Regions from separate parts of the Shinella sp. 838 genome, predicted to be linked through region 3. Evidence: predicted binding sites of a transcription regulator. Region 3 holds the regulator's gene; each other region holds the start of a gene.
The links. Region 3 encodes PhoB, which activates phosphate uptake and scavenging genes when phosphate is short. Its sites were predicted from a motif close to TGTCATNNANCTGTCAT; they were not measured.

Region 1: a site for PhoB is predicted at 2,155-2,171, ahead of P9A16_RS26130 (ceramide glucosyltransferase). Genes of this name have one in related genera too.
Region 2: a site for PhoB is predicted at 3,243-3,259, ahead of P9A16_RS32335 (DUF47 domain-containing protein). Genes of this name have one in related genera too.
Region 4: a site for PhoB is predicted at 2,925-2,941, ahead of P9A16_RS09040 (esterase-like activity of phytase family protein). Genes of this name have one in related genera too.

Annotation. Positions count from the first base shown of each region.
Region 1 covers NZ_JARSBQ010000011.1:112,638-117,513, reverse strand. Annotated here, with positions in the region: gene P9A16_RS26145 (serine/threonine protein kinase) at 1-362, shown strand, start outside; gene P9A16_RS26140 (GlxA family transcriptional regulator) at 364-1,323, opposite strand; gene P9A16_RS26135 (cysteine hydrolase family protein) at 1,425-1,970, shown strand; gene P9A16_RS26130 (ceramide glucosyltransferase) at 2,250-3,401, shown strand; gene P9A16_RS26125 (TetR/AcrR family transcriptional regulator) at 3,409-3,999, opposite strand; gene P9A16_RS26120 (MFS transporter) at 4,119-4,876, shown strand, end outside.
Region 2 covers NZ_JARSBQ010000019.1:36,926-41,801, reverse strand. Annotated here, with positions in the region: gene ilvA (threonine ammonia-lyase) at 1-793, opposite strand, end outside; gene P9A16_RS32345 (TrkH family potassium uptake protein) at 1,055-2,509, shown strand; gene P9A16_RS32340 (hypothetical protein) at 2,590-3,168, shown strand; gene P9A16_RS32335 (DUF47 domain-containing protein) at 3,284-3,928, shown strand; gene P9A16_RS32330 (inorganic phosphate transporter) at 3,928-4,876, shown strand, end outside.
Region 3 covers NZ_JARSBQ010000003.1:314,673-319,548, reverse strand. Annotated here, with positions in the region: gene P9A16_RS13090 (aspartate aminotransferase family protein) at 1-338, opposite strand, end outside; gene P9A16_RS13085 (GcrA family cell cycle regulator) at 762-1,298, shown strand; gene phoB (phosphate regulon transcriptional regulator PhoB) at 1,437-2,120, opposite strand; gene phoU (phosphate signaling complex protein PhoU) at 2,139-2,867, opposite strand; gene pstB (phosphate ABC transporter ATP-binding protein PstB) at 2,919-3,734, opposite strand; gene pstA (phosphate ABC transporter permease PstA) at 3,748-4,876, opposite strand, start outside.
Region 4 covers NZ_JARSBQ010000002.1:291,374-296,249, forward strand. Annotated here, with positions in the region: gene P9A16_RS09030 (Ppx/GppA family phosphatase) at 1-879, shown strand, start outside; gene P9A16_RS09035 (DUF922 domain-containing Zn-dependent protease) at 888-1,472, shown strand; gene P9A16_RS09040 (esterase-like activity of phytase family protein) at 1,517-2,875, opposite strand; gene P9A16_RS09045 (AraC family transcriptional regulator) at 2,983-3,873, opposite strand; gene P9A16_RS09050 (DUF2000 family protein) at 3,872-4,279, shown strand; gene rnd (ribonuclease D) at 4,383-4,876, opposite strand, start outside.

The sequences.
Region 1 (4,876 bases), on a different contig from region 3:
TCGAGAACACGCCGGACGCCCGCATTGCCTGCATCAACGTCCTGAAGATCAACCGAATCGCCATCGACACGTCCCTCGACGAGGAGGGCCGCAACAAGCACGTGATGCGTCTCGTCGCATTGCGCACCTGGTCGACGGGCCTTGCCGTTCCCGGCGGCGGCATCACCTTCCACGTGCTGGAGGCCGTCTCGCCGGCCGACGCCATCCTCGACTATGCCCGCGAAAACCACGTCGATCACATCGTGATGGGCGCGCGCGCCGAATCGGCCATGCGCTCCATGCTCGGCAGCGTGTCCGGCGAAGTCGCCGCCCACGCCCCCTGCACCGTCACCGTCGTGCGCAACCGTGCCCGTCCCCGATAGGTCAGGAGCGGAACCGCTTGCGGTACTCACCCGGCGTCAGCCCGACGATGCGGGCGAAGACTTTCCGGAAGGCGCCGGGATCGTTGTAGCCGACGTCGAGCGCCACGCGGTCGACGGAGCGCGTGGTGAATTGCAGGTGCTCCTGCGCCTTCGCCACTCTCAGGCGCTGGCAATAATCCGTCGTCGTCAGCCCTGTCGCTCTTCGGAAGCGCCGCAGGAAGGTGCGCTCCTCCAGCCCGGCCTGCGCGGCGAGCAGGTCGAGGCCGATCTCGCGCGCCTCGCTTGCCTGCAGGAAATGCTGCACCTTCAGGATCGCCGCATCACCATGCAGCAGGCGCGGCGAGAAGGTGCTGTAGTAGCGCTGCTCGCGGCCCGGCGGATCGATGACGAACTGCCGGGCGATCTCCAGCATGACCGTCGGCCCGAGGAAACGGTCGATGAGTTTCAGCCCGAGATCGACCCAGGCCATCACGCCGCCGGCCGTGACGATGTCGCCGTCGTCGGCGAGCAGTCGGTCGGTATCGACGGTGACGTCGGGAAACCGCCGTTCGAACGTCTCGGCGATCACCCAGTTGGTGGTGATCGTCCTGCCGGCGAGAAGCCCCGTCTCGCCCAGAAGGAAGGCGCCCGCGCAGATCGAGGCGAGCTGGATGCCGCCTGCATGGCATTCGCGCAGCCAGGCGGCAAAGGGCGCCGCCTCCTCGCGCCGGATCGGATCGCCGAGCGCCGGGGGAAGCACGAGGACACAGGGGCGCGACCCGTCGCCGCTCCCTGCCTGCGCGTCCACCCGCACCGGCTTGCCGTCTTCCAGCCGCCAATGGCTGACGGTGAGCGCGGGCCCTGCCCGTCCCTTCTTGCGGCCGAGCTCCATCGCCGACTGGAAGAGGTCGGTCATGCCGAGCACGGCGGCCATCTGCACGCCGGGATAGAGAACCAGTCCGATCTCGGCGTCACGCACCATGTCACTTTCACCCCGGATTATGTCGGTCCCGCCAATGGCGAGAGATGGCAGGCCGGGGGCAGAATGTCCACATCATCCATCGCCTGCAAAAAGGAACCGCCATGAGCAAACGCGCCATCATCATCGTCGATCTACAGAAGGACTATCTTTCCTCCGGCAGCTTCGCGCTGACGGGCATCGATGCCGCCGCCGCCAATGCCGCGCGCGTCGTCGAGGCGGGGCGCGGCAAGGGTGACCGGATCATCCATGTCCACCACATCGCGAAGGACGCCGCCTCGCCGCTCTTCGCCCCGGGCACGGACGGCATCCAGCCGATCCCGGCCGTCGCGCCGCGGCAGGACGACACGGTCATCGTCAAGAACTATCCGAACTCCTTCCGGGAGACGGCGCTGCACCAGACCCTGCGGGACGGCGGCATCGAGGATGTGGTGGTCGTCGGCGCGATGAGCGACGTCTGCATCGACGCGACGGCGCGCGCCGCCGCCGATCTCGGCTACAACCTCACCGTCGTGCACGACGCCTGCGCCACGCGCGACAAGGCCTTCGGTGATTCGGTCGTCCCGGCTCCCCTGGTGCATGCCACCATCATGTCGGCGCTGGAGTTCGGCTACGGCAAGGTCACCACGACCGCCGATTTCCTGTCGTAACCCCCGGCAACCGCCGTCCTCGTCCCGGGCAAGAAGGTTGTCGCACAGGGAAGGAAGCCGTTGCCACATCTCCCTTCTCCCCACGGGGGAGAAGGGAAGAATGACAATGCCGCATACGGTCCGGCCCAGGCCGGGGCGGTCTGCGGAGCGGCGGGCACGGCGCCGCTGGAGCCATCGCACCGCCCGTCATTCCCCTGTCATGTGACGATGGTGTCTCTTCGCGCGTGAATGCACCCCGGCGGCCGCATCCTGATCCGGCGCCCAGCGGAGTACGCGTGAATGGATACGGCTCAGGCCCTGGCCCTTGCCTCGGGCGCCCTCGTCGCCACCAACCTCTTCAGCATCCTCATCGCCGGCAAGCGGCTGAAACCGACAGGCGAACTGCCGCCCGAGATCGACGAAAAACCGCCCGTCTCCATCGTCGTTCCCGTGCGCGGGATCGAGAACTTCTCCACGGAGACGCTGGACCGCGCCTTCCGCCTCACCTGGCCGGACTACGAGCTGCTGTTCTGCGTCGCCCATGGCAGCGATCCCGTCGTGCCGCTGATAGAGGCCGCCGCCGCGGCCTATCCGCATGTCGCCGCGCGCGTCCTCGTCGGCGACGATCGCGTCAGCGCCAATCCAAAACTCAACAACTGCGTCAAGGGCTGGCAGGCGGCGCGGCACGACTGGGTGGTGCTCGCCGATTCGAACGTCCTGATGCCGCCCGACTACATCCAGCACCTGATGGGCGGCTGGCGCAGCGATTCGGGCCTCGTCTGCTCGACGCCGCTCGGCTCGCGGCCGGAAGGGTTCTGGGCCGAGGTGGAATGCATGTTCCTCAACACCCAGCAGGCGCGCTGGCAATATGCCGGCGAGGCGCTCGGCCTCGGCTTTGCGCAGGGCAAGAGCATGCTGTGGTACAAGCCGATGCTCGATGCCAATGGCGGCATCCAGGCGCTGAACGCCGAGATCGCCGAGGACGCCGCCTCGACCAAGCTCGTCAGCCGGCTTGGCCTCAAGGTGCACCTCGTCTCCTCGCCCTTCGAGCAGCCGCTGGGGCGGCGCAGCGGACAGGAGGTCTGGTCGCGCCAGTGCCGCTGGTCGCGCCTGCGCCGGGTCACCTTCCCCGCCTTCTTCAGCCCGGAAATCCTGCTCGGCGCCGTCCCGCCGCTGCTTCTCGCGCTTGCCGCGGTGCTCGTCGGCGGCGCGCCGCTGCTGCCCGCCATGTCGCTTGTGCTCGCCGGCCTCTATCTGCCGGAGGCTGCCCTTGCGCGTTCCAAGGGCTGGCGGCTGTCACGCTGGTCCGTGCCGGCGATGATGGTGCGCGACGTCATGATGTCGGCCATCTGGCTGCGCGCCTGGATCGGCGGCGCCATCGACTGGCGCGGCAACACGATGACGATCGGCACGACGGCCTGCGAGCTGAAGGAAGCGCCGGCGGGGCCGTGAGCGACCCTCAGCCCTTGATCCGCAGCCCCTCGAGCAGCGTCCGGAACCCCTTGACCGCGCGCTTCGAGGTTTCCTCCGGATCGTCCGACTTGGCGATCCACAGCGCGGCATGGCTGCTCGCCCCGTTGATCAGCCGGGCGGCGGCCTCCGTGTCTATGTCCGCCATCACCCTGTCGGCCTTCAGTCGCTCGATGCTGCGGCTGAGGGCGGCGATGCAGCCGTTGTTGGTCGGCCATTGCGAGATGTCGCCGAGCACCGCCGGTCCGTCGCGGAACATGATGCGCTGGATTTCCGGCTCCAGCGCCATCTCGATATAGGCGACGCATTCCTCGACGAAGCCCTGCCAGCGGTTCGGCGCCTCGGCCGAGATCCGGTTGAGCCGGACCGACATTTCCGCATCGACCTGCTGGACCACTGCCTGCAGAAGTCCCTTCTTGTCACCGAAATGGTGGTAGAGTGCGCCGCGTGTCAGCCCCGCCCCCGCGGTGAAGTCGTCCATCGACGCAGCGGCGTAGCCCACCGTGCCGAACGCCTGGCGGCCGGCGGCGATCAGCTTTGCCCTTGTTTCGGCGATCATTTCCTCACGCGGCTTGCGCATGGCGCCTCCTCATTCACATACGCCGCGTATTTTATTTGACATACGCGTCGTATGCAACTATCTCTTCAACATACGCCGCGTATGTAAATATCGGAACCGCCCATTCCCAGGAGCAGGCCATGTCCAACCCCTACAAAGAAATTTTCAGCGTGCCGGGAACCAAGACGTTCTCCGCCGCCGGCTTCCTCGCCCGCCTTCCCATCGCCATGGCGCCGATCGGCATCGTCGCCATGCTCTCGCAGACCCATGGCGAATACTGGCTTGCCGGCGCCGTCTCCGCCACCTTCGCGCTCACCAACGCGCTCATCGCGCCGCAGGTCTCCCGCCTCGTCGACCGCTTCGGCCAGGCCGCGGTGCTGACGCCCGCGACCATCGTCTCCGTCCTCGCCTTTCTCGCGCTGATAGCCGCCACGCACCAGGGCTGGCCGGTCTGGACGCTCTTTGCCTCCGCCTTCCTCGCCGCCACCATGCCCAGCATGCCGGCCATGCTGCGCGCCCGCTGGACCGAGATCTTTCGCGACAGGCCCGAGCTCAACACCGCCTTCGCCTTCGAATCGGCGGCCGACGAGCTGGTCTACATCGCCGGCGCGTCGCTCTCCGTCGGCCTTGCCGTCGCCCTCTTCCCCGAGGCCGGCATGCTGATCAGCACCGCCTTCCTCGCCGTCGGCACGCTCGCCTTCGTCCTGCAGCGCGCCACCGAGCCCGCCATACGCCATGTCGCCGGCAGCCCCCCGCAAAAATCGGCGATCCGCCTGCGCGCCGTCCAGGTCATCACGCTCGCCCTCGTCTTCGTCGGCTCGACCTTCGCGACCGCCGAGGTCAGCGCCGTCGCCATCACCAAGGAACTCGGCCAGCCGAATGCCGCCAGCCTCGTCAT
Region 2 (4,876 bases), on a different contig from region 3:
TCGCATTTTCCGACAGCAGCATCACCTGGTCGGCAGAGAAGCGGCTCAGCGCAGCGAAATTCAGCGCCCCGATCTGGCCCACCGCGGCACCGTCGACAAAGTTGTCGACCTGGTCGAGCGTCACCACCGCGCCACTTTCGAGGCTGCGCCGGAGGCTCGGCGCACCCGCCGGCTCGCAGAAGATGAAACTCGACGGGCCGATCCGGCCGTCAAGGTAACCCGTTATGCCGGAGGCGAGACCGCCGCCGCCGACCGGCAACACGACGAGGTCCGGAAGCATGCCATCCGGCAGCTGGGCGACGAACTCCGCCGCGACCGTCGCCTGTCCCTCGATAATGTCGGCATGGTCGAACGGCGGCACCATCAGCGCGCCGGTCGCCTCGGCATGCGCGCGGGCCGCCGTGTAGCACTGGTCGAAGAAGTCGCCGACGAGCTTGATCGTGACGAAGTCGCCGCCAAACATGCGCGTCTTGTCGATCTTCTGCTGCGGCGTCGTCACCGGCATGAAAACCACGCCCGGCACGCCGAAATGGCGGCAGACGAAGGCAAAGCCCTGCGCGTGGTTGCCGGCCGAGGCGCAGACGAAGCTGCGCGCACCGGAAGCATCGGCGAGCACCTTGCGGAAGAAGTTGAAGGCCCCGCGGATCTTGTAGGAGCGCACCGGCGAAAGGTCTTCGCGCTTGAGATAGATGTCCGCACCGTAGCGGGCGGAGAGATGTTCGTTCAGTTGAAGCGGCGTTTCGAGAAAGAGGCCGCGCAGGGCCTCCATGGCCGTGTCGACGTCGGGTGTCATGCTCTGGTCCGTGTTCGATAGATTGGGTTCAAAAAACTGCGTTTCTTGCCTTCGGAAAAGGACAGAGGCAGGCAAAGCCGATCATTCTTCAAACCTTTCCGATGCCCCGCGGCCGCGAGAGCCGCGCGACAGAACCTGCCCGAACCGGAATGGCGCCGCGCCGGGGCGCCATCCTTGAGTTTGGACGATGCAAAGGCTATGGCATATCGACGCGACGGTTACCACCCGCCCTGGCCAGCATGGCCTCTTCGAGACCAGAACTTGAACGCCACCATCTTCCGATCAGCCATCAATATCGCAGCAATCAGCGGGATCTATCTTTCCGTCGCGATGCTGATCCCGGCCTTCATCGACGTCTATTACGGCCATCCCGATTCGGAGGTGTTCTTCCTCTCCGCCTTCATGACCGGCGGCCTGTCGCTGGCAACGGCCGCGGCCACCCGGTCCGGCCCGCCGCCCTTCAACAAGCGTATGGGCTTTCTCGTCGTCAACATGCTCTGGCTGTCCGGCAGCATCATCGGCGCCATTCCGCTCTGGCTCTCCTCGCTGAACCTCACCTTCGCGCAGGCCTTCTTCGAGTCGGTCTCGGCGATCAGCACGACCGGCTCCACCGTCATTACCGGCCTCGACAACGCGCCGCCGGGCGTTCTGATGTGGCGCTCGCTGCTGCACTGGCTCGGCGGCGTGGGCATCCTGGCGCTCGGCCTGTTCATCATGCCCTATCTGCGCGTCGGCGGCATGTCCTTCTTCAAGTTGGAATCCTCGGATACGGCGGACAAGCCCTTCGCCCGAATCGCAAGCTACACCCGCGCCTTCCTCGCCCTCTATGTCGGCATCACCCTGCTCTGTGCCGTCGTCTATGCCGCACTCGGCATGAACCGGTTCGATGCACTGAACCATGCCATGTCGACGGTGGCGACCGGCGGGCTTTCGACGCATGACGCCTCCTTCGGTTACTACAAGAGCCTGCCACTGCTGTGGGCCGCCACCTTCTTCATGACGCTGTCCAGCCTGCCCTTCTCCGTTTTGATCCTCTTCGTCGTGCGCGGGCGGCTCGATGCATGGCGCGACCCGCAGATCCGCGTCTTCCTCGGCTATCTCGTGCTCTTCTCCATTGCGGCGAGCGTGTTCCAGCGGCTCGAAAACGGTGTCAGTTTCCACGAGGCGCTCGCCCATTCCTTCTTCACCGTTGCCTCCATCCTGTCGACGACAGGCTTTTCGAGCGACGACTATACGCAATGGGGCCATTTCATCGTGGCGCTCGCCTTCGTCGCCACCTTCATGGGCGGCTGTTCGGGCTCGACCTCCGGGGGGCTGAAGGCCTACCGTCTGATCATCCTCTTCAACTTCATCCGCACCGGCCTCTACCGCCTGATCTATCCGAATGGCATCCACGCCGTGCGCTACGGATCGATGACCGTCGATGCCGACTTCCAGCGCAGCGTCTTCCTGTTCTTCATCACCTATGTCGCGATCTCGGCCGTCGGCGCGATCCTGCTCGCCCTGATGGGCTACGACGTGCTGACGGCGATCTCGGCCGCCGCGACCTCGCTGTCGAATGTCGGTCCGGGGGTGACGCAGGCGATCGGGCCGGCCGGCACATTCGCCGGGTTCCATGATTCGGCGCTCTACGTGCTCTCCCTGCTGATGCTGCTCGGCCGCCTCGAAATCCTGACCGTGCTGGTCATCCTCACCCCGCTCTTCTGGAAGAGCTGATTGCGGACGAGCCGCGCGGCGTTCTTGACTGTTGCCATGCTTCTTCGCATCCTGCCGCCAACCGCCCGGAGGAAGACGGAATGTTCGTGTCGAAGTCCCTGTTGCGCATGACCTTTGTCGCCGCGCTCGCGCCCACGCTCGCCCTTGCCGGCCCCCTTACGGATGCGGCCAGGAAGGCCGAGGAGCAGGCGGCTGCCGGCGACACGGTCGGTGCGCACAATACGATCCGCGATGCCTTCGGCGCCTTTGCCGCCACGCTGCCCTTCTCGATCGGCAAAGCCGTCTTCGTTTCGGCCGCCCCGGAAGGCTACGGCATGTATGCTGTTCGGCCTGAGGCGAGCTTCAAGGTCGGCGAGGCGCTGATCTCCTATGTCGAGCCGGTCGGCCTCACCTGGCGGCCGGGCGACGGGGGCCTGCTCGAATCGCACTTCACCGTCGACCTGGAACTGCTCGACCCGAAGGGTACGGTGCTTGCCGAGCAGAAGGCCTTCGGCTCCTTCGACTTCAAGGGCAGCGTGCGCAACCAGGAGGTCTTCGCCAAGCTGACGCTCAATCTCAGCGGCCCGCCGGTGGGCGACTATGTGCTGCGCTATCGCTTCCGCGATGCTGCAAGCGGTGCCGTGGCGATCAGCGAGCAGCCGTTCAAGATCGTTCCCTGACCGACTTTTCCACAGGCACGCAGAGAATTGTGACAAGCCGGAATCCGCGCTTTCCAGCGGGTTGGCGGTCAATTATGACAGCGGCATGACAACCCCAGCCACGTAAGGGGCACCCATGCTTTCGCTGTTTCGCAAACTCATGCCGCGCGAGGACCGTTTCTTCGACCTCTTCGAGCAGCATTCCCGCACCGTCGTCGGCGCTGCCGAAGCCCTCCAGTTGCTCCTGGCCGGCGGGCCGGACATGGAAAAACACTGCAACCGCATCGTCGAACTGGAAGACAAGGCCGACGACATCACGCGCGAAGTGCTGCTTGCCGTGCGCCGCAGCTTCATCACGCCGTTCGACCGCGGCGACATCAAGGACCTGATCCAGTCAATGGACGATGCCATCGACATGATGCACAAGACGGTCAAGACCATCCGCCTCTACGAGCAGACGAGCTTCCAGCCCGGCATGCAGGAAATGGGCGAAGCCGTCGTCAAGGCTGCCCATCTCGTCGCCGAGGCCATTCCGCTGCTCGACAAGGTGGGCGTGCATGCCGGCCGCCTCAGCGCGATCGCCGAGGAAGTCACCCGCGTCGAGGGCCGCTCGGACGAGTTGCACGACCAAGGGCTGAAAGACCTCTTCAAGCAATACGGCAAGACCGATCCGATGGCCTATATCATCGGCAGCGAGATCTACGGCGAGCTCGAAAAGGTCGTCGACCGCTTCGAGGACGTCGCCAATGAAATCAGCGGTATCGTGATCGAGAACGTCTGATGGACGCCACCCTCGCCTTCCCGCTGCTCGTCGGCCTCGTCGGCATCGCACTGCTGTTCGACTTCCTGAACGGCCTGCACGATGCGGCGAATTCCATCGCCACGATCGTCTCGACGCGCGTGCTGCGTCCGCAATATGCCGTCATGTGGGCGGCCTTCTTCAACTTCATCGCCTTCCTGTTCTTCGGCCTGCATGTCGCCGAAACGCTGGGCAAGGGCATCATCGATCCCGGCATCGTCAGCCCGCTCGTCATCTTCGCGGCGCTGATGGGCGCGATCATCTGGAACGTCGTCACCTGGATCTTCGGCATCCCCTCCTCCTCCTCGCACGCCCTCATCGGGGGCCTGGTGGGCGCGGGTCTTGCCAAGACCGGCTTCGACGCCGTCGTGTGGAGCGGCCTCATCAAGACGGCGAGCGCCATCTTCCTGTCGCCCGCCATCGGCTTCCTCCTCGCCCTCATCCTCGTGCTCGCGGTCTCCTGGCTCTTCGTGCGCCAGACGCCGTTCGCCGTCGACCGCACCTTCCGCGTCATGCAGTTCATCTCGGCCTCGCTCTATTCGCTCGGCCACGGCGGCAACGACGCGCAGAAGACCATGGGCATCATCGCCGTGCTGCTCTTCTCGCAGGGGTATCTCGGCAGCGAGTTCCATGTGCCTTTCTGGGTGGTCATCACCTGCCAGGCCGCCATGGCGCTCGGCACGCTGATGGGCGGCTGGCGCATCGTGCACACGATGGGCTCCAAGATCACCCGCCTCAACCCGATGCAGGGTTTCTGCGCGGAAACCGGTGGCGCGATCACCCTTTTCGCCGCCACCTGGCTCGGCATCCCGGTCTCGACGACACACACGATCACCGGCGCGATCATCGGTGTCGGCGCCGCCCGCCGCGTCACCGCGGTGCGCTGGGGCATTGCCGGCAACATCGTCATCGCCTGGATCGTCACACTGC
Region 3 (4,876 bases):
TGGTAGCGCCGGGCGGTCTTGATCGCACATTCCAGCGCCTCTGCACCTGAATTGGTGAAGAACACCTTGTCGGCGAACGTGGCCTGCGTCAGCCGGCTGCCAAGGCTTTCCTGGCCCGGAACCTCATAGAGGTTCGACAGGTGCCAGACCTTGTCGGCCTGCTCCTTCAGCGCGGCGACGAGATGAGGATGCGCATGGCCGAGCGAGTTGACGGCAACACCGGCGGCAAAATCGAGATATCGCTCGCCATCTTCGGTGGTCAGCCACACGCCCTCCCCGCGCGTGAACCGGAGCGGCGCACGCATGTAGGTTTCATAGAGCGGCGCGACATCGGCCATGCGTGGACCCTCCGAAAAGAGATGCGGAAAAACAGAAATGCAGCTTGACTTTTCCAAGCCTCAGAAAAACCAAAAGCCGCCTTTCGGCGGCATGCCGCACTATCAGCATTTCATATTGGGATGTCAACAAAATCGCACCCGAAATGGCGCTGAACATCCCGCAAGGTGAGGATTCGCGACGCGCATGGAAGGTGTCTCTATCGAGTCACACCCGACCAGCAAGTTGGGGAAAACTCCGAAATCGATTCGCCCGGATTCCGGCGACTCTTGTCACAGAGTCCACCGGTCTCTAGGTTAAAGACCAATTACTAGACTGCATGCGGCGGAACTAGTCAGCAAGAGAGTTAGGGCGTTCAGGTTCCGGACCCGTCCGGAGCACGACGAGGGATTCCCGCATCCTGAACGCCGAGCGGAGACAAAAACATGAACTGGACAGACGAGCGCGTCGAGAAACTCAAGAAGCTCTGGAGCGAGGGCCTGAGCGCGAGCCAGATCGCGGCGCAGCTCGGCGGCGTCAGCCGCAATGCCGTCATCGGCAAGGTGCACCGGCTGAATCTGCCCGGTCGCGCCAAGGCCGGCGGCACCCAGACCGCGACACGCGCCAAGCGTCCGGCTCCGGCGACGCCGCGTCCGTCGAACTTCGCTGCCCGTCCCGTCGCCGCCCGCCCGGTCGCCCGTCCGGCCGGCAACGCCATTGTCAAGGAAGAGATCGACGCCGATTTCGAAATGCAGGCAGAGACCCTTCCGGTTCCGGCCAACCGCAACAACGTGGTCGTACCGATGTCGCGTCGTCTCGAGCTGACCCAGCTCACCGAGCGCACCTGCAAGTGGCCGATCGGAGACCCGCTCAACGACGACTTCCACTTCTGCGGCAACGAGTCCCCCGACAATTCGCCCTACTGCACCTACCACCAGCGCCTCGCCTACCAGCCCTCGGCCGAGCGCCGCCGGATGCGATAACATCTACCACGGCAGAAAATGCGATGCGGACCCGAGAGGGTCCGTTTTCGTTTGAGATGGTGGTGCCTCTGCTATTCCCCCAAAACGCAAACAGGCCCTTGAGGGCCCATTTCCGTCCTTGGGAGGAATTCCGTTCGCTCAGGTTTCCAGCGAATAGCCGGCGCCGCGGACCGTGCGGATGACGTCCTGCATGTTGGCGAAGTTGAGCGCCTTCCGTAGGCGCCCGACATGCACGTCGACGGTGCGCTCGTCGACATAAATGTCATGGCCCCAGACCCCGTCGAGAAGCTGCGAGCGTGAGAAGACGCGGCCGGGCGAGGTCATCAGGAACTCCAGAAGGCGGAACTCCGTCGGGCCAAGGCGGACCTCGCGGGTGCGACGATGGACGCGGTGCGTCTCGCGGTCGAGCTCGATGTCGCCGCAGCGCAGCACCGTCGAGACAACCTCGGGCTTGGCACGGCGCAGCATCGCCCGCACGCGGGCAACCAGTTCCGGCGTCGAGAAGGGCTTGACGACATAGTCGTCCGCACCGGTGGCAAGCCCGCGCACGCGCTCGCTCTCCTCGCCGCGCGCCGTCAGCATGATGATCGGCAGGCGTTCGGTTTCCGGGCGCTGGCGCAGGCGTCGGCACAGCTCGATGCCGGAAACGCCCGGAAGCATCCAGTCGAGGATGAGGAGATCCGGCATGCGCTCCTGCAAGCGCATCTCGGCCTCGTCACCGTTCAGGATCGTATCGACCTCGAAACCTTCCGCTTCCAGATTGTAACGGAGGAGAACGCTCAGGGCCTCCTCGTCTTCCACGACGGCAATTCTGGGCACCATGGAGTTGAACCTTGCTCTTTACTCGGACGCGTCGGCGACATCGGCCGCGACGACGGAGGTCGAGGTATCGTCCTTCGGACGCTCACCTTCCGGCTGCGAGCCTGTTGCCATGTAGTAGATGGTTTCGGCGATGTTGGTCGCGTGGTCGCCGATGCGCTCGATGTTCTTGGCGCAGAACAGGAGATGCGTGCAGGGCGTGATGTTGCGCGGGTCTTCCATCATGTAGGTCAGGAGTTCGCGGAACAGCGAGGTATAGATCGCGTCGATCTCGTCGTCGCGCTCGCGGATCGCCTTGGCCTTCTCGATTGAGCGGGTGGCATAGACGTCGAGCACTTCCTTGAGCTGCATCAGCGCGAGCTCGGCAAGATGCTCCAGGCCGCGGGCGAGCTTGCGGGGCATGCCCGAGCTCTGGACGGCGATGACGCGCTTGGCGGTGTTCTTTCCGAGATCGCCGACGCGCTCCAGTTCGGCCGCGATACGGATCGCGCCCATGATTTCGCGCAGGTCCGCCGCCATCGGCTGGCGCTTGGCGATGGTGACGATCGCCTTGTCGTTGATCTGGCGCTCTGCCGTATCGAGGATGACGTCCTCGGAGATCACCTTCTGGGCCAGCGCCGCGTCGGTCGTGACGAGGGCGCGGACGGAATCGGCGACCATCTGCTCGGCGGTGCCGCCCATTTCGGAGATGCGGCGGGACAGGTATTTCAGTTCTTCGTCGTAGATGGAGACGATGTGGCTCGATGACATGGCTCAGTCCTTAATGCGCTCGGGTTCCAGGGATGCTCGGCGACGAAGGCGTCAGCCGAAGCGGCCCATGATGTAGTCCTGCGTGCGCTGGTCATCCGGGTTGGTGAACATCTTGTCGGTGTCGTTCTCCTCGACGAGGTTGCCGAGGTGGAACATGGCGGTGCGCTGCGAGACGCGGGCCGCCTGCTGCATCGAGTGCGTCACGATGACGATGGTGAAGTTCGCGCGCAGTTCATGGATCAGTTCCTCGACCTTGGCGGTCGCGATCGGGTCGAGCGCCGAGCAGGGCTCGTCCATGAGGATGACTTCCGGGCTGACGGCGACGGCGCGGGCGATGCACAGGCGCTGCTGCTGGCCGCCGGAAAGGCCCGTGCCGCCTTCATGCAGGCGATCCTTCACCTCGTTCCACAGGCCGGCCTTCTGAAGGCTCTGCTCGACGATGGCGTCCATATCGGCCTTCCCCTTGGCGAGACCGTGGATACGCGGGCCATAAGCGACATTCTCGTAGATCGACTTCGGGAACGGGTTCGGCTTCTGGAAGACCATGCCGACGCGGGCACGCAGCTCCACGACGTCGATGTTCGGATCGTAGATATCGTCCGTATCGAGCGTGATGCGGCCGGTGACGCGGCAACCGTCGATCGTGTCGTTCATGCGGTTCAGCGTGCGCAGGAAGGTCGACTTGCCGCAGCCCGACGGGCCGATAAGGGCGGTCACCGTGTTTTCGCGAACATTGAGGTTCACATCGTAGAGGGCGCGCTTCTCGCCGTAATAGACCGAGACGTCCTTGCCGATCATCTTGTAGGAAATGTCGTTCATTTTCTTGTCCAGCGCTTTCTCGACTGCTGCTTCTGACATCATGTTCATATGACCGGTCCTTCTACCAGCGCCGTTCGAAACGGCGGCGCAACAGGATGGCGCCAACATTCATGAGGATGAGGAAGATGAGGAGCACGATGATGGCTCCGGAGGTGCGCTCGACGAAGGCGCGTTCCGCCTCGTTGGCCCACATGTAGATCTGCACCGGAAGCGCCGTCGCAGGGTCCATCGGCGTTGCCGGAACATCGGCGACGAAGGCGACCATGCCGATGAGAAGCAGCGGGGCAGTTTCACCGAGTGCGTGAGCAAGACCGATGATCGTGCCCGTCAGGATGCCGGGCATCGCGAGCGGCAGGACATGGTGGAACACGGTCTGCATCTTCGAGGCACCGAGGCCAAGCGCAGCCGAGCGGATCGATGGCGGCACGGCTTTCAGCGCGGCACGGGTCGCGATGATGATCGTCGGCAGCGTCATGAGGGTCAGCACCAGGCCGCCGACGAGGGCCGCCGAGCGCGGGAAGCCCGCGAAGTTGACAAAGACAGCAAGGCCGAGAAGACCGTAGACGATGGACGGTACGGCGGCGAGGTTGTTGATGTTCACCTCGATAAGGTCCGTGAACCGGTTCTTCGGAGCGAACTCCTCCAGATAGATCGAGGCAGCGACACCGATCGGCAGGGAGAGCACGAGCACGATCAGCATCATGTAGAGCGAGCCGATCGCTGCGACACCAACGCCGGCAGCCTCCGGACGGCTCGATGCGCCATTGGTGAAGAGGCCGGTGTTGAAATGTTTGGCGAGCGCGCCGCTTTCGGCGAGCGTGTTCATCCAGCCGACCTGCTTGTCGGAGACCTTGCGGTTCGTTTCCGGCACGGCGAGGTCGATCTGGCCCTTGAAGGCGGAGTCGAGGTCACCATGGGCAAGGAACGTCACGGTCTTCGTCGTGCCGATGATCGCGGGATCGGCGGTGACGAGATCGCGCAACTGCACGCGCACGCTGTCCGAAATCATGCCGTTGACCGCCTTCAGGCCGGCCCGGTCCTTTTCGTCGACGCCCAGCACCTTGGCGAGCGCATTGCGGGCAACGATCGGGTAGTTCGCCGTAACCAGCTTCTGCGGGTTGGTGGCACGCTCGTTGTTCTTGTCGATGACCTGTTCGGAGAACTCGACCGGAATGGTGATCATCGTCTGC
Region 4 (4,876 bases), on a different contig from region 3:
CGCGCCATCGGCGCCCTGCACATGGAGGTGCAGAACTATCCGCTGCACATGATCCAGGGCTATGAGCTCGGCTTTGCCGATGCCATGGATTTCCTGACGGACATCGTGACGGCCAAGGATCAGAAGGACGCCGCCTATGCGGCGATCTCCAAGGGCCGCCGCAACCTGCTTCCCTTCGGCGCCGTCGCCCTGCAGGAGACGATCGCGCTGATGAAGCCCTCCCGGGTCTTCTTCTCCGCGCAGGGCGTGCGCGAAGGTTTTCTCTATTCGCTCTTGCCCGACCGGGAAAAGGGGCGCGATCCGCTGCTTGCCGCCGCCGGCGAGCTTGCCATCCTGCGCGCCCGCTCGCCGGAACATGCCCGCGAGCTTGCCGAATGGACCGGCCGCATGATGCCGTTCTTCGGCATCACCGAAACGGAGGAGGAGCGCCGCTACCGCGAGGCTGCCTGCCTGCTTGCCGATATCAGCTGGCGCGCCCATCCCGATTATCGCGGCCTGCAGGCGCTGAACCTCATCGCACACGGCACCTTCATCGGCATCACCCATCCGGGTCGCGCCTTCATCGCACTCACCAACTACTACCGCTTCGAAGGCCTGAACGACGATGCCGTCAGCAGTTCGCTGGCCGCGATCGCCACGCCCCGGCTGCGTGAGCTGGCGAAACTCGTCGGTGCCCTGCTGCGGATCGTTTACCCGTTCTCGGCCTCCATGCCCGGCGTCGTGCCGCACCTTTCCATCCGCAAGTCGAGCGCGCCGGATACCGACCTCGAATTCGTCGTGCCCGCCGATTTTTCCGAGCTTGCCGGCGAACGGCTCGACGGCCGCCTCCAGCAGCTTGCCAAGCTGACGGGCAGGAAGCTCGCCTTCCGGTTCCTGTGAGGCCTGCGATGAGAGCCCTGACCCTTCTTTCAGCCCTGTTCTTTGCCGCAAGCGCGGCTGCGCAGGAATGGCAGGCGGTCGAGCGCGTCGAGCCCTACAGCGTCGCGGGTTCGACGGGGCTCGAGATCTACCAGTCGATCGGCGCGCGCGGCCCGAAGCTCGGCGTTGCCCGCGTCATCGCCCATACCGGCTTCAAGCTTACCTGGACGCGCAAGTACGAGCGCCAGGGCAATGCCTGCACCATCACGGTCAACAAGCCGAAGCTTATTATCACCTATACGCTGCCCAAGCTGAAGACGAAGCTCTCCGAGCCGCTGAAGAGCCGCTGGGATACTTTCATTGCCGGCGTGACCGCCCATGAGAAGGTGCATGGGGATTTCATCAGGGACATGGTGAAGGAGATCGAGGCGGCGAGTGTCGGCATGACGGTCGAAAACGATCCCAATTGCCAGAAGATCCGCCCGCAGCTTCAGGCAAAGCTCGGCGAACTCTCCCAGGCCCAGCGCACCCGCAGCCGCGACTTCGACCAGGTCGAACTCAACGACGGTGGCAACGTCCACCAGCTCATCCTGCAACTGGTCGATCCGCGCTAGACATCAAGGGGAGCAGCGGCGCCCGGAGGCGCCGCCGCAGATGTTCACTCGGCCTTCAGCAGGTCGCCCGCTTCGATGAGCACGAACTCGTTGTCGTCGGCCTTGTCGAGGGCGCGGCCGGCGGAGAAGGGCAGGTTGTTGTCGTTGCCGACGATGATGTGGGTCTCGTCGATGCGGTCGACATTCTCGATCGTCAGGAACGGCATGTCGTAGAAGCCTTCGCCGCCGCCCTGGCGCTTCCTGTTGTCGGGGTCGGCGATCTTCAGGAGGTCGATATAGCCGATCTTGCGCACGGCCTTGCCGGCATTCTCGTCGGTCATGGCGATCTTGTAGATGCGCTTGACCTTCGAGGCGGTGGCAAAGCAGCCGGGCTTGGGGTCCTTGGCGTCGGCGCAGGCCTTGTCCGCAGTGCCGACGCCGTTGTCGCGTTCGATCACCAGCGCGGTCGTTTCGTCCAGCATGTTGAAGTCGCCGATCGCCTCGCCGCCCTCGGCGAGCGGATAGAGCCAGCTGCGGCCCGTCCACGCCCGGGAGGCGACGTCGAGCTCGATGATGCGCAGCGCAGGCCGTCCGTCTGCCTGCTCGACGCTCTCGCTGTCCACCCAGATCGGGCCTTCCAGGAGGCCGTAGAGCTTCGTGCCGTCCTTGGAGAGCGCCAGGCCCTCATAGCCGCCGGAACGCTTCAGGTTGAAGGCCGGCATCTTCTTGGTGGGATCGGCCTGCACGGCGAGCGTTGCATTGTCCGGCGAGGTGACCGGCTTGCCGTCCACTTCGGTGGCGATCACGTCAGTGAGCTTGCCGTCGAGGTCGAATTTCAGGATGTAGGGGCCGAATTCCTCGCCGACCCAGAAGCCGTCGGCAACCGGCTGGATGGATTCGACGTCGAAGTCGCCGCCAGTCAGATAGCGCTTTTCCGCGCCTTCCATGACGATCGGGAACGGCGCTTTTTTATCCGGGTCCGAGAGGAAGACGGTCTTGACCGGCTCCATCGTGCCCTTGTCCCAGTCGAAGCGCACATTGTGCAGCATCAGCATGGCGTCGGTGGAGTTCAGCTTGTTGCCGAAACCGTTGTCGGAAAGCGTCCAGAACGAGCCGTCCTCCATGGCCTTGATGCCGGAGAAACCCTGCATCGGCTGGCCGTCGAAGGGCAGCGACAGGCCGGTCTCGCGCACGCCGTCCTTGCCCATGACGGTGTCGAGCGCCTCGGTGCGCTTGCGGTCGGCGGTGGTGAACTTGCCCGAGGTCTTCAGATAGGTGGCGGCATCGGCCGGGGCGGCGATGATCGTGTTGGCCGGCAGGATCGCATGGGCCTTCAGCGTGGCCGGAAATTCCTTGTCGCTGGCCCCGGCGGCGGTTGCCATCAGGAGTGCGAGCGCGGCGGTCGAAAAAAGATGTCTGGTCATGAATATCCCCATCGGGTTGGCAAAACGAGGCCGTTGATAGGGGGCGCACATGACTGCTGCTTGACAGTTGCTTGTCGCTTTCGTGACGGTCCGGGGGATTTCTGGGATCAGATAGCGAGCGCCGCAAAGCGGCCGGGCGTCATGCCGAGCGCCTTCTTGAAGTGGCGGTTGAGATGCGCCTGGTCGGCAAAGCCGCTGGCAAAGGCGGCTTCGGCGATGCTTTCCCCCGCAGCGATCAGGGTTTTTGCCCGCTCCAGCCGGCGCATGACGAGATAACGGTGCGGGCTGGTGCCGAGCAGCTGGCGGAACTGCCGGGACAGCGCGAAGCGGTCCAGTCCGGTCACCTGTTCGAGCTCCCCGGAGTTCACCTGCCGGGAAAGGTTTTCCCTGAGGAAATCGCAGGCCCGGCGCACCTCCGGATGGGCGAGCCGGCCCATCTTCGCCTGCGGCGCGCCGGCATGGTCGAGCAGAAGGCCGGCGATTTCTCCCAGCAGCTCGTCGAGCTTCAGCGGTTCGATTGCCGCATCCATGCTGCCGATGGCGTCCAGCAGCAGGCCCGCCAGCTTCGGATCGTCAATGACGGGCGCGGCGACGAAGGGCAGCGTACGCCCGCGTGCGGCGGTCGCAGGCAGGAAACGCTCCGGCGGGATGTAGATCATGCGGTAGGTGAGGCCGTCCTCGGTGGCCGCGCCCCCGTCATGCATCTCGTCGGGATGCAGCACGATCACGTTGCCGGGCGGACTGAAGCGGGCCTCGCCGCGGTAGGAGAAGGTCTGGACGCCGGCCATGGTGACGCCGAGCGCATAGGTGTCGTGCCGGTGCGGCTCGAAGCCCTTGCCGTGGAAGCGCGCCTCGATGCGTTCGATGCCGGCGAGTTCCGGCGCCACGAGGATGCGGTCCCTTTCCGTGCACGAACGTTCAAGCGGGCCTTCGACCGCGCCTGCTATCGCATTGGCCGCGGAATGGTCCGCAGCCTCTTCCCGGGAGTATACCTGCATGTTCGATACCAAGTTCGCCATTGTCCTGCGCGAGGACCTGGAGGTCTGGCAGAAGCTGAACGTGACCGCCTTCCTGTCCGGCGGCGTCATCGGCCGGAAACCGGAGCTGATCGGCGAAGCTTATCGCGATGCGGCCGGCAATGTCTACAATGCGCTGAGCGTGCAGCCGGTCATCGTGTTGTCGGGGGACGGAACGACGCTGTCGAAGATCCATGCCCGGGCGCTGGAACGCGACGTCCCGGCCTCCGTCTATATCGAGGAAATGTTTGCGACCGGCCACGACGCCGCCAACCGCGCCGTCTTTTCAGAATTTGGGCCCGCCGACGCCAAGGTCGTCGGCATCGCGGTGCACGCCGACAAGAAGACGGTCGACCGCATCACCAAGGGAGCGAAGCTGCACGCCTGACTGGGGCATTTCCGGCGAACTCCGGTTCACCGGAAATGTCCTGGATTCTTGTTTTTACCGCATTGTCCGACGCCGAAGCGATCTCGCTTCGGCTGGAAATGCGCTAAAGCGCGACCGCCTCGATCTTCTTGTCGACGAAGCGCAGTGCCACCTTGCCGGTGATGAGGTTGAGGGCTGTTTCGCCGAAGAGCTCGCGGCGCCAGCCGGAGAGGGCGGCGACCTCGGCCTTCTCGCCGTCGACGGCGATCTTTTCCAGATCGTCGCTGTTGGCGATGATCTTGGCGGCGACGCCTTCCTTCTCCGAGACGATCTTCAGGAGCACCTTCAGCATTTCGCTGGCCGCGGCAGCCCCCTCCGGCACGTGGGCCTGTCGGGGCAGGCGCGGCAGGTCGGTCTTCGGAATGGCGAGCGCCTCGTTGATGGCCTCCAGCAGGGCGGCACCCGATTGCGAGCGCTCCCAGCCCTTGGGAATGGTGCGCAGGCGCGCCAGCGCCTCGGCATCGGCCGGCTGCTGCTGGGCGATCTCGTAGATCGTGTCGTCCTTCAGGATGCGCGACCGCGGCACGTTGCGGCCGCGCGCCTCGCGCTCGCGCCAGG